Regions from separate parts of the Streptomyces sp. AM 4-1-1 genome, predicted to be linked through region 2. Evidence: riboswitches for the same ligand, from Rfam matches in the RefSeq annotation. Region 2 holds a riboswitch; the other holds the start of a gene.
What was found. A riboswitch is a leader RNA that binds a small molecule or an ion and turns the genes downstream of it on or off. The one in region 2 is predicted to bind cobalamin.
Positions count from the first base shown of each region.

Region 1 (6,563 bases), 5.2 Mb from region 2:
GTCGTACCCATGAACCGGGTTCCTGACGATCTGCGCTGGAACTGCGTCACTCTGTGGGCGGGGCCAAAGTGGCACTTCGTGCACTACGCGATCGCCGGCGGAGCCCTCATGAATCTCGCCGCGACCAAGGACGACGGCGCTCAAGAGGTAGTCGCCGGGCGGCCGGTCGAGGCTTCGTACGTTCTGAACGAGTTCTCGCAGCTCGAGGACGCGGCACAACGACTACTGAAACTCGGCGAGGATTGGCGGACATGGGTGCTGTGCGACCGCGACCCGGTCGACGTCTGGACGGACGGCAGGGTGGCACTGCTGGGCGACGCCGCACATCCGATGCTGCAGTATGCGGCTCAAGGCGCGTGCATGGCCCTTGAGGACGCCGTCGTGATCGGTGAGTCATTGGGGTGTCAGGGGCACGAGGTACCAGGCCGCCTGGAGAAGTACAACACCTGGCGCCGTGACCGTACACGCAAGGCACAGCTCCTGGCCCGCGAGATGGGCAGCCTGCTCTACCATCCGGCGGGACAGGCGGCCGTGGCCCGTAACGCAATGCTCTCCTCTTTCACCGAAGACGGACTGTACGACGCGGTGTCCTGGCTGCACGGGGACCGTGATTTCATCGCGGGAGGCGCGCGGTGATCCATGGGGGACGCGACCTCTGGGCAACGAACCTGGGGACGGAGATGCGGGTGGTACCCACGCCGTCCCGCCCGCCTTCAGCTCCCCCAGCGCAGTGCGATCGTGTCGCCGACGTTGATCACCCTGTCGCGGGTGGCGGTGGCGGAGGCCGAGCCGTCGACGGCTACCTTCCAGGTCGAAGTACCGCTGTTGGCCTTCCCGTCGATCGCCGTGATGGCGCCGCTTCCGGTCGACGGGGTGACGCCGGTGACGCAGCCGGACGGGGTCGCCGCGGTCGTGGCGGCGGTGAGGACGTCGCCGAGCGTGGTCGTGGTGGCGGTCGGTGTGAAGGTCACCGAGCAGACCTTCAGCGCGCCCGTCCCGTCGTCCACGCTGAGCGACAGCCTGGTGGCGGTGCCGGGGCTGAACGTGCTGGTGGCGACCCACTGCGGGGCGCCCGTGGTGGCCGGTACGGGCGGTGTGAAGGTGAAGCCGCCGCCCGCCACCGCGCGCAGCCCGTCGATGGAGGCGTACGCGGACGGCGAGGTGTCACCGGGCAGGTACTTGAAGCCGCCGCCCGGGTTGAACTGCTGGGCGATGAGGAAGTCGACCGGCGTCCTGCCCAGAGGGGTGAGGAAGTCGCCCGTCTGCGGGTTGACACCACAGGCGTTCAGTCCGGAGACGGCCCAGCCGTTGGAGTCGGTGTTGACGCCGAACATGGCGTTGAACGCACCGGAGTTGTTGACCAGCTTGCCCTTGAGGAATGTCTTCGCCCGGACGATGTCCGCGTCGGTGTTCGGCACACCCGAGACACAGAGCGCGGCCATCGAGGCGCCGGTCATGTCGATGTCGCTCGCGGTGGCGAGCTGGGTCGGGTTGCCCTCGGCCTTGCTGTAGTTCCAGCCGCCGTCGTTGTGCTGGTTGGCGCGGATACGCGTGACCACCTGGTCGACGAGTGCCTGCGGTATGCGCCGCGCACCGGCCTGGGTCCTGGCGCCGCCGAGGGCCAGTGCGGCGAAAACCGTGCCGTTGTAGTTGGCGGACGGGCCGAAGTAACCACCCTCCGCCGTCTGCCAGTAGCCGTAGACGTCCGCGATGAGGTTGCGTGAGGCGGAGACCCGCGCCGGGTCGATGCCGGCGGCGTTCGCGTTGAGCGCGCCGCGTTCGTAGTCGGTGACCACGGGGGTGGCGGACGGCCAGCCCGGGGTGGCCAGCAGGTTCCGGTACACGGTGCGGGCGTTCTTCGTGGTGTCGCCGCCGGGGGTGACGTCGACGGCCGCCGTACCCGTGGCGGCGAAGGCGGTGAACGCCCATTCGTTGGACAGTCCGGAGCCCGCGTACGAACCGTCGGCGGCCTGGAGGGACTTGAGGTACGCCACACCGTTGGCCTTGGAGGTGGCGATCTGTGCCGGGGTCGAGGTGGCGGCCGCGGGCAGCACGGTCAGGGCGAAGGCCCCGAGGACCGCGGGCACCGTGAGCGCGATGCGGCGTGAGGTGAGAGAACGGGACATGGCCTGCTCCTGGGATGAGGGACGCCGGCCCCGCCCGCCCTCCCACGACCGAGGACGGGGAAGAGCGGGTGACCGCCGCCCGAACGCGTGGCACGGCTTCCAACTTGTCGTCACCGTCTGGGCATTCGGGCTCGGAACGGCCCCCTGCCGTCCCACACCGCTGCGCGTCAGCCCCGGATTCGCACCGGGTTCCCCCACTCGGCAGGCCAGGACGCTACCCGAGGGGCCAGGGGGTCCGCCAGACGCGGCCGGCCGCCGTGCCCGGGGACCGCCGGACCGGGGCCGTCAGGTGCCCGGACGGGACCCGGTGCCGGAACCGGCCTGCCTTGACGGTGTGTTCATACGCGTGTTCCAATCCGGCTGATACGCACTCAGCACCAGGGGAAGCCGGTCGGAAACCGGCGCTGACCCGCAACCGTAGGCCCGACAGAGCGTGGGCGAGCCGGAACACCTGGTGCCAGGTTTTCAGCGAGATACGCCGTCGCGGACTACGGCGTGGTTCGACCCGCTCCCGCCCGGCCTCCTGGTCGCCCGGGAGCCGTCTGCCGCGCACGGACCCGCCCGGGGACGACACGAGGGGCCGTGGTGGGGACCACAGAGCAATCGGACCGGCGCGGGTCGAGGAGAGGGCTGCTGTCGCTGATATCGGCGGCGGTCCTCACGTTCGGCGCGAGCGTGGCGTTCGTCACGGGGGTCTCCCCTGCCGGGGCCGACCCGATCGGGGAGTGCACGGCGACGAAGGGTGCGATCGTCGCGGTCGACCTCGGGCCGTTCGGCGGCACGGTGGAGCGCGGCTGTGACACCACTCCCACCAGCGGCTACGACCTGCTGCACGAGGGCGGGTTCACCACGACGGGCACCGGGCACGACGGTCCGGCGTTCATCTGCCGGATCGGCTTCGGACCGTACAACTCCGGTACGCAGTACCCGACCCCGGACCAGGAGGACTGCGTACTGACCCCGCAGCCCACCGCGTACTGGTCGTACTGGATCGCCTCGCCCGGCCAGGACCAGTGGTCGTACAGCCCGCTCGGCGCCATGGCCCGCAAGCCCAAGGACGGTGACGTCGACGCCTGGGTGTTCGGCGGCACCGACACCGGCGGGACCAGCGGCAGGCCGTCGTTCACCCCCGACCAGGTGCGCGCGGGCGGTGGCGGTACGCCCGATCCCGGTACGTCCCCGACCGTGCCGCCCGGCGCGATCGACCTCCCGGCCGCCTTCCGGTGGGTGACGGGCACACTGAAGGACGGTGACCACGTCGTCGACGAGGGCGCGGACGCCCCGAACCACCTGTTGACGACCGAGGCCGCCTACGCGCTCGCCGCCGGGGGCAGGAGCGCCACGCTCGACAAGGTCACGGCCCATCTGGCCTCGCAGACCGACGCCTACGCCTACCCCGCGGGCCCGGACAGCGCTCCCGACGCGAACGCCGCCGCCCGGCTGGCACTGCTCGCGGAGATCACCGAGAACGATCCGCGCTCCTTCGGCGGCCACGATCTGCTCGCCGACCTCAGGAAGAACGTCTGCCCGGCGGGGCCCGAGTCCGGCTCCCCCACCCCGGGCTGCACCGCCAAGGGCGACTTCCCGAACGCCACGTACGGTGACGCGCAGGCGCTCGCCGTGCTGGCCCTCCTGCGCGGCGGCGAGGTACCGCCGGCCCCGGCCGTGGACCGGCTGACCCAACTCCAGTGCCAGGACGGGTCGTTCACCAGCATCCTGATCCGCCCCGGTGAGTACTGCGACGGCGACCCGGCGACGACCGGGCTCGTCGCCCTCGTCCTGCGCCAGGCCGGCGGCCATGACACCGCCGTCGCCAAGGCCCGTACCTACCTCGGGAAGGCCCAGCTCCAGGGCGGCGGCTTCCCCGGGTACAACGGCTCCTCCACCGGCAGTGTGGCCGCCACCGCGTACGCCGCGCAGGCACTGCGGACGCTCGGCGACACCACCACCGCCGACGCCGCCGTCTCCTGGCTGTCGGGACAGCAACTCGCCGGGGGAGGCTTCGGGTTCGAGGAGGGCGCCACCGAACCGGCCCTGTACGCGACCTCGCCCGCCGTGCTCGCCGGCTCGGGCACCAGCCTGGCCGCCCTGACCACGAAGGTGCCCGAGCCGACCGGGCCGCCCACCACTCCCCCGACGACGCCTCCCACGGCTCCTCCCGGCGAGGGGCCCGATCTGAGGAAGGGCGTCGCCTACCTCACCGACCCGTCCCGGCTGCGGCAGGGCCGCTACTACGGCACCGGATCAGCCACGGGCCGGGCCGACTTCGGCCTCACGATCGACGGCGCGTTCGCCCTGGCGGCGGCCGGACACGACGACAACACCCTGCGCGCGATCACGGACTTCCTCGACCAGGGCGGCAAGGACGCCGAGGGCCGCACCCTGCACGACTGGACGAACGCGGGTACGGCGCACGCGGCGGGCGGGTCGATGGGCAAGGCGGCCGTGCTCGCCGAGGTCGTCGGCCGGGACCCTCGTCACTTCGGCGGCAGAGACCTGATCGCCGCGCTCGCCGACGCGGTCTGCGAGCGGCCCAGCACGGCCCCGGACCGCAGCTGCCCGGCCAAGGGCGCCTACACCTACGCCCCTTCGGTGTTCGCCCAGTCCCTCGGCGTCATCGCACAGCTGCGGGCCGGTGAGAAGGACGCGGCGCGGGCCCCCCTCACCTATCTGTCTGGTCTCCAGCAGCCGTCGGGCGCCTGGCCCAGCCTGATCCCGGCGACCGGCGACTCCGACGTCGACTCCACCGCCATCGCGGCGATGACCCTGGACCTGGCCGAGGACGGCACGAGCCGGCCGGCCGTGGACAAGGCCCTGAAGTGGATCGCGTCGCGGCAGTTGCCGGACGGCGGATTCCCCGGCGCCGCGGGCGACTCCGTGAACTCCGCCGCCCTCGCCGTGCAGGGTCTCTCCCTGGACGCGCCGAAGTACGGGCCGCAGATCGCCAGGGCCCGTAAGTTCCTGGCGTCCCAGCAGAACGCGGACGGCGGGTTCAACGTCGCCGAGGAGGGCCAGCGGGGCTCCGACATCCGCGCCTCCACCCAGGCGGTCGGCGGATCGACGGGCATCTCCTTCGGCATGCTGACCCGCAGCCTGACCGGCACCACCGCGCAGCCTCTGCCCGACCCCGACCCGTCGGCCTCCGCGCCTGTCATCGTCACTCCCGGTGATGACTCCGGCGGTGCGGGCGCGGCGGACGGCTCGGCGTCCGGCGACGGCAGCCTGGCGTCGACCGGACTCCAGGCCGGCGTCCTCGCGGCGGCGGCCGTCGCGCTGGTCCTGGCCGGCCGGTGCGTGGTCGTGGTGGCCCGCAGGCACCGCACGACGACCGGGGGGACGCGGTGACCTCCCGCGTCCGGCGGACGTCCGGCCGTGTCGTCGCCGCGCTCGGCCTGACGGCGGCCGCGCTCGGCGCGACCACCACGACGGCCGACGCCGCCCCGCAGCCGATCGGCCGGTGCACCACGTCCTCCGGTGTCGTGCTCGCCGTGGACTTCAGCCACTGGGGCGGGCCGGTGTACCGCTCCTGCGGTACGACACCGACCACCGGTTACGAACTCCTCAACCAGGGCGGCTGGGCGACCACCGGCACCGGACACGACGGCCCCGCGTTCATCTGCCGGATCGGCTACAGCGGCCACCAGGGCGGCAGGCAGTACCCCACCTCGCAGCAGGAGGACTGTGTCCTCACCCCGCCGGCCTCCGCCTACTGGTCGTACTGGCACGCCGGCCCCGGTGACCACACCTGGGAGTACAGCCAGCTGGGCGCCATGAGCTACCGGCCCAGGCCGGGCAGCGTGGACCTGTGGATCTTCGGCGGTACGGACATCGGTGGCACCAAGGGGCGGCCCACGGTCACCCCCGACCAGCTGCGCGCCCACAACGCCAGGCGCACCGGGGGTGGTTCGGACTCCAGGCCCGCCCCCGGACGGACCACCCGGGGGCCGGACGTGCGGCGGCCGACGACCGCCGCCCCGCCGCCCGCCCCCGTTCCCGTACCGCCTGTCGTGAGCGCGAGCCCGTCCGCCAGTGCCTCGCCGTCCGTCCCGGCGTCGCCGTCCCCTTCCCCGTCGCTCCCGGTGACCTCGGCGTCGGCGTCGGCGGTCGCGGCGCCGAGCGCGGGAACGGAGGTCATTGACGCGGCCCCCGCCTCGGACGCCCCGCACGACTCCGGTTCGCTGGTGCCCGTCGCGGCTACCACAGGACTGGTCGTCGTCATCGGCGGCGCGGCCGTGTTCGCCGCGAAGCGCCGCCGCCGTGCGGAGTAGGCCGGTGCCGCGTACCGCCCCGCCCGTCCCCACGCCCGTGTCGGACTCCGCGCCGAGCACGGGCGGCCGGCGCCTTCCCCGTACCCTGCACCCGGTGGCCTGGTGGATCTGGGCGCTCGCCCTCGCCACCGCCGTCAGCCGCACCAACAACCCGCTGCTGCTCTTCCTC
Region 1 covers NZ_CP119145.1:6,394,757-6,401,319, reverse strand. The annotation lists gene PZB75_RS27090 (3-hydroxybenzoate 6-monooxygenase) at 1-636, shown strand, start outside; gene PZB75_RS27085 (hypothetical protein) at 714-2,126, opposite strand; cobalamin riboswitch at 2,246-2,321, opposite strand; cobalamin riboswitch at 2,467-2,603, shown strand; gene PZB75_RS27080 (prenyltransferase/squalene oxidase repeat-containing protein) at 2,712-5,471, shown strand; gene PZB75_RS27075 (hypothetical protein) at 5,468-6,394, shown strand; gene PZB75_RS27070 (energy-coupling factor transporter transmembrane component T) at 6,432-6,563, shown strand, end outside.
Region 1: linked by a shared signal. The riboswitch ahead of PZB75_RS27080 (prenyltransferase/squalene oxidase repeat-containing protein) and the one ahead of PZB75_RS04985 (cobalamin biosynthesis protein) in region 2 are both predicted to bind cobalamin.

Region 2 (6,563 bases):
GTCTCACTCGCCCACGGGACCAACGACGCCCAGAAGACCATGGGCATCATCACGCTCGCGCTGGTCACCGGCGGGGTCCTCTCCCCCGGCTCCAACCCGCCCGTGTGGGTCATCGTCGCCGCCGGGACCGCCATCGCGCTGGGCACCTATCTCGGTGGCTGGCGCATCATCCGCACCATGGGCAGCGGCCTCACCGAACTGCGGCCGCCGCAGGGATTCGCCGCGCAGACCAGCGCGGCCACCGTCATCCTGGCCTCCTCGCACCTCGGCTTCTCCCTCTCCACCACACAGTCCTGCTCCGGTGCCGTGATGGGCGCGGGCCTCGGCCGCCGGGGCGGTGCGGTCCGCTGGTCCACGGCCACCCGGATGTTCGTCGCCTGGGGCCTGACCCTGCCGGCCGCCGGTCTGGTGGGCGCGGGCGCGGAGTTCCTGACGCAGCAGGGCACCTGGGGTGTGGTCGTGGTCGCCGCGCTGCTGGCCGCGGGTTCCGGCGCCATCTGGGCGCTGTCCCGCCGCCGTCCGGTCGGCCACGGCGACGTCGCTCCCTCGGGCGCAGCCCCCGAGGACCCGGCCGCCGAGCCCGCGGGCGTCGTCACCACCGCCATCGCCGCCGTCAGCCCCCCGCCGACCGCCGGGGTCCTGGCCGCCGAACTCAAGGCCACCATCCCGGCCCCCGCGCCGGCCCCGGCGGCCACCGACCCGGCCCGCCCCGCCACGGTCTAGTACCGCCCCGGCACCAGCGGCAGAAAGGACACCGCACCATGCACATCGACTGGGCCGCTCTCGGCACCGTCTTCGGCGTCTCCCTCGTCGTCACCGTCGCCCTGGTGGGCCTGTTCACCCTGGGCATCGTCGGCCTCGCCAAGCAGCGGCCGGAGCCCACGGCGCCGGGCGTCGACGGGAAACGCTCCGGCGGCTCCCTCGTCGCGGCGCGCGCGGGCGCGTACGCCTGCTTCGGGCTGTGCGCGGCGGCGGTCGCGTACGGGATCTTCCTGATCGTCGCCTGAGCCCGGCGCACGCCCCGAGGTCCGGGCCCGGCACACGCCGCCCGCCGGGACCGGCCGCGGTTCCGACCGCACCTGACCACCGGGGTGAGCGCCCCTCTGCGCGCTCACCCTCCATCGGACCGGCCGCACTCCCCCGCGGCCGGTCCGATGTGCGTCTTCGCACACTGCGCCGTCGCAGGTCAACGGCAGGTTGACGGGTGTTCTCGGAGCGTGGTGGACTGCCGAAGCCATTTACGGCGACAGCAGAGGAAGTCCGGTGCGAATCCGGCGCGGTCCCGCCACTGTCACCGGGGAGCGGTCCCCCATCCACCGGAAGTCACGGTTCGCGCGAGCGGGCCGGAAGACCGGGGGAACCGCCGATCCGGGAGCCAGGAGACTCTGCGTCGCCGGTCACGTCGAACCAGGGCGCGGACCCTGAGTGAGGACATAACGCCATGCCTGGCTGCCGTGCGTCGGCCCCCGCCCCCGCGGGCCCGAGCGCTTCCCGCGCCCGAGACCCCCGTACGACGATCCACCGAGGCGTGACGGCGGTCTGAACCCATGCGTGCCGATCGCATCTTCGCGTACGGCGCCACGGCCGGTCTGGCCGGCGATCTGCTCCTCGGCGACCCGCGCCGCGGGCACCCGGTCGCCGTGTTCGGGCGGGCCGCCGCCGCTGTGGAACGACGGCTGTGGCGCGACGACCGGGGCCGGGGCGCGCTGCACGCCCTGGTCTGCGCCGGAGGCGCCGCCGGGGCCGCCGCGCTGGCCGCCCGTACCGTGCGCGACCGTCCCGTCGCCGCCGTCGCCCTGACCGCCGCCGCCACCTGGTCCGTGCTCGGCGGCACCTCGCTGGGCCGCGAGGCCCGTACCGTCGGGGCCGCGCTGGCCGCCGGGGACGTCGAGGCGGCCCGGGAGCGGCTGCCGCACCTGTGCGGCCGCGACCCGCAGTCCCTCGACGCGCCCGGGATCGCCCGCGCCGTCGTGGAGTCCGTCGCCGAGAACACCTCCGACGCCGTCGTCGGCGCCCTGGTGTGGGGCGCGCTGGCCGGGGTGCCCGGACTCGTCGGATTCCGTGCCGTCAACACCCTCGACGCCATGGTGGGGCACAGGTCACCGCGCCACCGCAGGTACGGCTGGGCGTCGGCCCGCCTCGACGACGTCGCGGGCTGGCCCGGCGCCCGCCTCACCGCCGCGCTCGCCGTGGTGGCGGGCGGCCGTCCGCGCGCCGCCGCGCACGCCTGGCGCGCGGACGCGGGCCGCCACCCGAGTCCCAACGCCGGTCCGGTCGAGGCCGCCTTCGCGGGCGCGCTCGGTGTCCGGCTCGGCGGCACCCTCTCCTACGCGGGCCGGGTCGAGCACCGGCCCGTGCTCAACGGCGGCGCCGGCCGCCCCGTCGGCGTGCCCGACATCGAACGCGCGGTGCGGCTCTCGCGCCGGGTGACCGTGCTCGCCCTCGGGGTGTGCGTGGCCGGCCGGCTCCTCGCGGGGCGGCGCACCACCGCCCGCCCCCGGCTCTCCTCGGGACGGACATCCATATGAGCGGCGGACTGCTGGTCGCCGGAACCACGTCGGACGCGGGCAAGAGCGTCGTCACCGCGGGCATCTGCCGCTGGCTGGTGCGCCAGGGGGTGAAGGTCGCCCCGTTCAAGGCGCAGAACATGTCGCTGAACTCGTTCGTCACCCGCGAGGGCGCCGAGATCGGACGCGCCCAGGCCATGCAGGCGCAGGCCGCCCGCGTCGAGCCGACCGCGCTGATGAACCCGGTGCTCCTCAAGCCCGGTGGCGACCGTTCCAGCCAGGTCGTCCTGCTGGGCAGGCCGGTGGGCGAGATGAGCGCGCGCGGGTATCACGGAGGCCGTCAGGAGGCCCTGTTCGGCACGGTCGTGGACTGTCTGGAGCAGCTTCGGGGTACGTACGACGCCGTGATCTGCGAGGGGGCGGGCAGCCCGGCCGAGATCAATCTGCGGCGCACCGACATCGTGAACATGGGCGTCGCGCGGGCCGCGGGCTTCCCGGTCGTCGTCGTCGGCGACATCGACCGGGGCGGCGTCTTCGCCTCGTTCTTCGGTACGACGGCACTGCTCGGCGCCGAGGACCAGGCCCTGATCGCGGGGTACCTGGTCAACAAGTTCCGCGGTGACGTGTCGCTCCTCGAACCCGGCCTCGACATGCTGCGCGAACTCACCGGCCGCCGGACGTACGGGGTGCTGCCCTTCGCGCACGGTCTGGGCATCGACGAGGAGGACGGACTGCGGGTGTCGCTGCGCGGCGCCGTGCGCGAGTCGGCCGTCGCGCCGCCGCACGGTGAGGAGGTGCTGCGCGTCGCCGTCTGCGCCGTACCGCTGATGTCGAACTTCACCGATGTGGACGCCCTGGCCGCCGAACCCGGCGTCGTCGTGCGGTTCGTGGACCGCGCCGAGGAGCTGACCGACGCGGATCTCGTCGTCGTGCCCGGCACCCGGGGCACCGTCCGGGCGCTGGCGTGGCTGCGCGAGCGCGGTCTCGCGGACGCGCTGGTGCGGCGGGCCGCCGAGGGCCGTCCGGTCCTCGGTGTCTGCGGCGGCTACCAACTGCTCGGCGAGCGCGTCGAGGACGACGTGGAGTCCCGCGCGGGACTGGTCGACGGGCTGGGGCTGCTGCCCGTGCGGGTCAGGTTCGACCGCGAGAAGACCCTCGCCCGGCCCGTCGGCGAGGCGCTCGGCGCGCCCGTCGAGGGATACGAGATCCATCACGGTGTCGCCACCGTGCACGGCGGCGAGCCGTTCATCACCGACGGCCGGGGCACACCGCTGGACGGCTGCCGGGTGGGCGCCCTGTGGGGCACCCACTGGCACGGCTCGCTGGAGAGCGACACCTTCCGGCGCCGCTTCCTGACCGAGGTGGCCCGCGCGGCGGGCCGGCGCTTCGTCCCGGCGCCCGACACCTGTTTCGCCGCGCTGCGCGAGGAACAGCTGGACCGCCTCGGCGACCTCATCGAAGAACACGCGGACACCGGCGCGCTGCTGCGGCTCATCGAGTCGGGCCCGCCCGCCGGACTTCCCTTCATCGCCCCCGGAGCCCCTGGAGCACGCGCATGAGCAGCACCCCCAGCACTCCCACCACGACCGTGCTGTTGTTGTCGACCGCCGATACGGACCTGCTCGCGGCCCGCGCGTCGGGCGCGCCCTACCGGATCGCCAATCCGACCCGGGTCGACGCCCGCGCGGAGCTGCCCGCGCTGATCGAGGGGGCAGCGGTCGCCGTGGTCCGCCTCCTCGGCGGCAAGCGCGCCTGGGAGGACGGGCTCGCGGTGCTGAGGGAGTCCGGGATACCGACCGTCCTGCTGGGCGGCGAGAGCGTGCCGGACGCGGAGCTGATGGCCGAGTCGTCGGTCCCGGCCGGGGTCGTCGCGGAGGCGTTGCGCTATCTCGTCGAGGGCGGCCCCGGCAACCTCGTCGAGCTGTCCCGGTTCCTGTCCGACACGGTGCTGCTCACCGGGCACGGCTTCGCCGAGCCGCAGAAGATGCCCGAATGGGGGCTGCGCGGCGACCGCGCGTTCACCGAGGGCCGCCCGACCGTCGGTGTCCTCTTCTACCGGGCGCACGAACTCGCGGGGAACACGTCGTTCGTCGACGTGCTGTGCGACGCGGTCGAGGCGCGCGGCGCCAACGCCCTCCCGGTGTACTGCGGTTCGCTGCGCGGGGCCGACGCCGGGCTGTACGAGCTGCTGGGCCGGGCCGACGCGCTGATCGCGACCGTCCTCGCGTCGGGCGGCACCCGCGCGTCGGACGCCTCGGCCGGCGGCGACGACGAGGCGTGGGACATCGGAGCGCTGGCCGAGCTGAACGTACCGGTGCTGCAAGGGCTCTGCCTGACGTCGTCCCGGGCGGCCTGGGACGCGTCGGACGCGGCGGTCTCGCCGATGGACGCGGCGATGCAGGTCGCGATCCCCGAATTCGACGGCCGGCTGATCACCGTCCCCTTCTCCTTCAAGGAGCAGGGTCCCGACGGGGTGCCGGTGTACCGGGCGGACCCCGAACGGGCCGCGCGCGTCGCCGGGATCGCGGTGCGGCACGCCGTGCTGAAGCACCGGACGAACGCCGAGAAGAAGCTGGCGCTGGTCTTCACCGCCTACCCGACGAAGCACTCCCGGGTCGGCAACGCGGTGGGGCTGGACACCCCTGCGTCGGCGATCCGTGTGCTGGACGCCCTGCGGGACGCCGGTTACGGGGTCGACGGGCACCCCGACAACGGCGACGAGCTGATCCACCGCCTCATCAACGCCGGTGGCCACGACGTCGAATGGCTCACCGAGGAGCAGCTGGCGGCGGCGCCCGCGCGGGTGCCGCTCGCCGACTACCGGGCCTGGTTCGACAAGCTGGAGCCGGGGATGCGCGACGCCATGCTGGAGGCGTGGGGGGAGCCGCCGGGCGGCCTCTACGTGGACGGCGACGACATCGTGCTGGCGTCGCTCCAGTTCGGCAACGTCGTCGTGCTGATCCAGCCGCCGCGCGGTTTCGGCGAGAACCCGATCGCGATCTACCACGACCCGGACATGCCGCCGTCGCACCACTACCTGGCGACGTACCGCTGGCTGGAGAACACGTTCGGCGCGGACGCGGTCGTGCACATGGGCAAGCACGGCACGATGGAGTGGCTGCCGGGCAAGGGGCTCGGTCTGTCGGCGGGCTGCGGTCCCGACGCCGTACTCGGTGAACTCCCGCTGGTCTACCCGTTCATCGTGAACGACCCCGGCGAGGGGACCCAGGCCAAGCGGCGCGGGCACGCCACCGTGGTGGACCACCTCGTACCGCCGATGGCGCGCGCCGACACCTACGGGGACCTGGCCAAGCTGGAGCAACTGCTCGACGAGTACGCCCTGGTGAGCGATCTGGACCCGGCCAAGGCCCCGACGGTACGGGCACAGATCTGGACGCTGGTGAAGGCCGCCGAGCTCCACCACGACCTGCATGTCGACGAACAGCCGGGCGACGACGACTTCGACTCCTTCGTCATGCACATCGACGGCTACCTCTGCGAGATCAAGGACGTGCAGATCCGCGACGGTCTGCACATCCTGGGCGGCGGCCCGGTCGACGAGGCGCGGGTCAACCTGGTGCTGGCGGTGCTGCGGGCCTCGCAGGTGTGGGGCGGCAAGGCGAACGCGCTGCCGGGGCTGCGGGCGTCGATCGCCGAGCACTTCGGGTTCGGCGAGAAGGAGTTGCTGGCGGAGCCGGGCGCGGCGGTGAAGGTGCCCGCCGGGCTGACCGCGCTGGTGGACGGCCCGGCCAGGACGGGCGCCGACGCGATCGACCTGCTGGAGCGGTTGTGCCGCCGTCTCGCGGAGGGCATGGAGGAGTGCGGCTGGGACGTGACGGCCGTCGCGGGCCTGGTGCGTGAGGTGCTGGGCGTCGAACTCCCGGACGCGGTCGCCGTGCTGGGCTTCGCGTGCGAGGAGGTCGTGCCGCGGCTGGCGCGGACGACGGACGAGATCGGTCACATCCTGCTGGCGCTGGACGGTGGTTTCGTGCCGGCCGGTCCCTCCGGTTCGCCGACGCGCGGTCTGGTGAACGTGCTGCCGACCGGGCGCAACTT
Region 2 covers NZ_CP119145.1:1,202,189-1,208,751, forward strand. The annotation lists gene PZB75_RS04975 (inorganic phosphate transporter) at 1-723, shown strand, start outside; gene PZB75_RS04980 (hypothetical protein) at 762-1,007, shown strand; cobalamin riboswitch at 1,252-1,386, shown strand; gene PZB75_RS04985 (cobalamin biosynthesis protein) at 1,548-2,528, shown strand; gene PZB75_RS04990 (cobyric acid synthase) at 2,525-4,066, shown strand; gene cobN (cobaltochelatase subunit CobN) at 4,063-6,563, shown strand, end outside.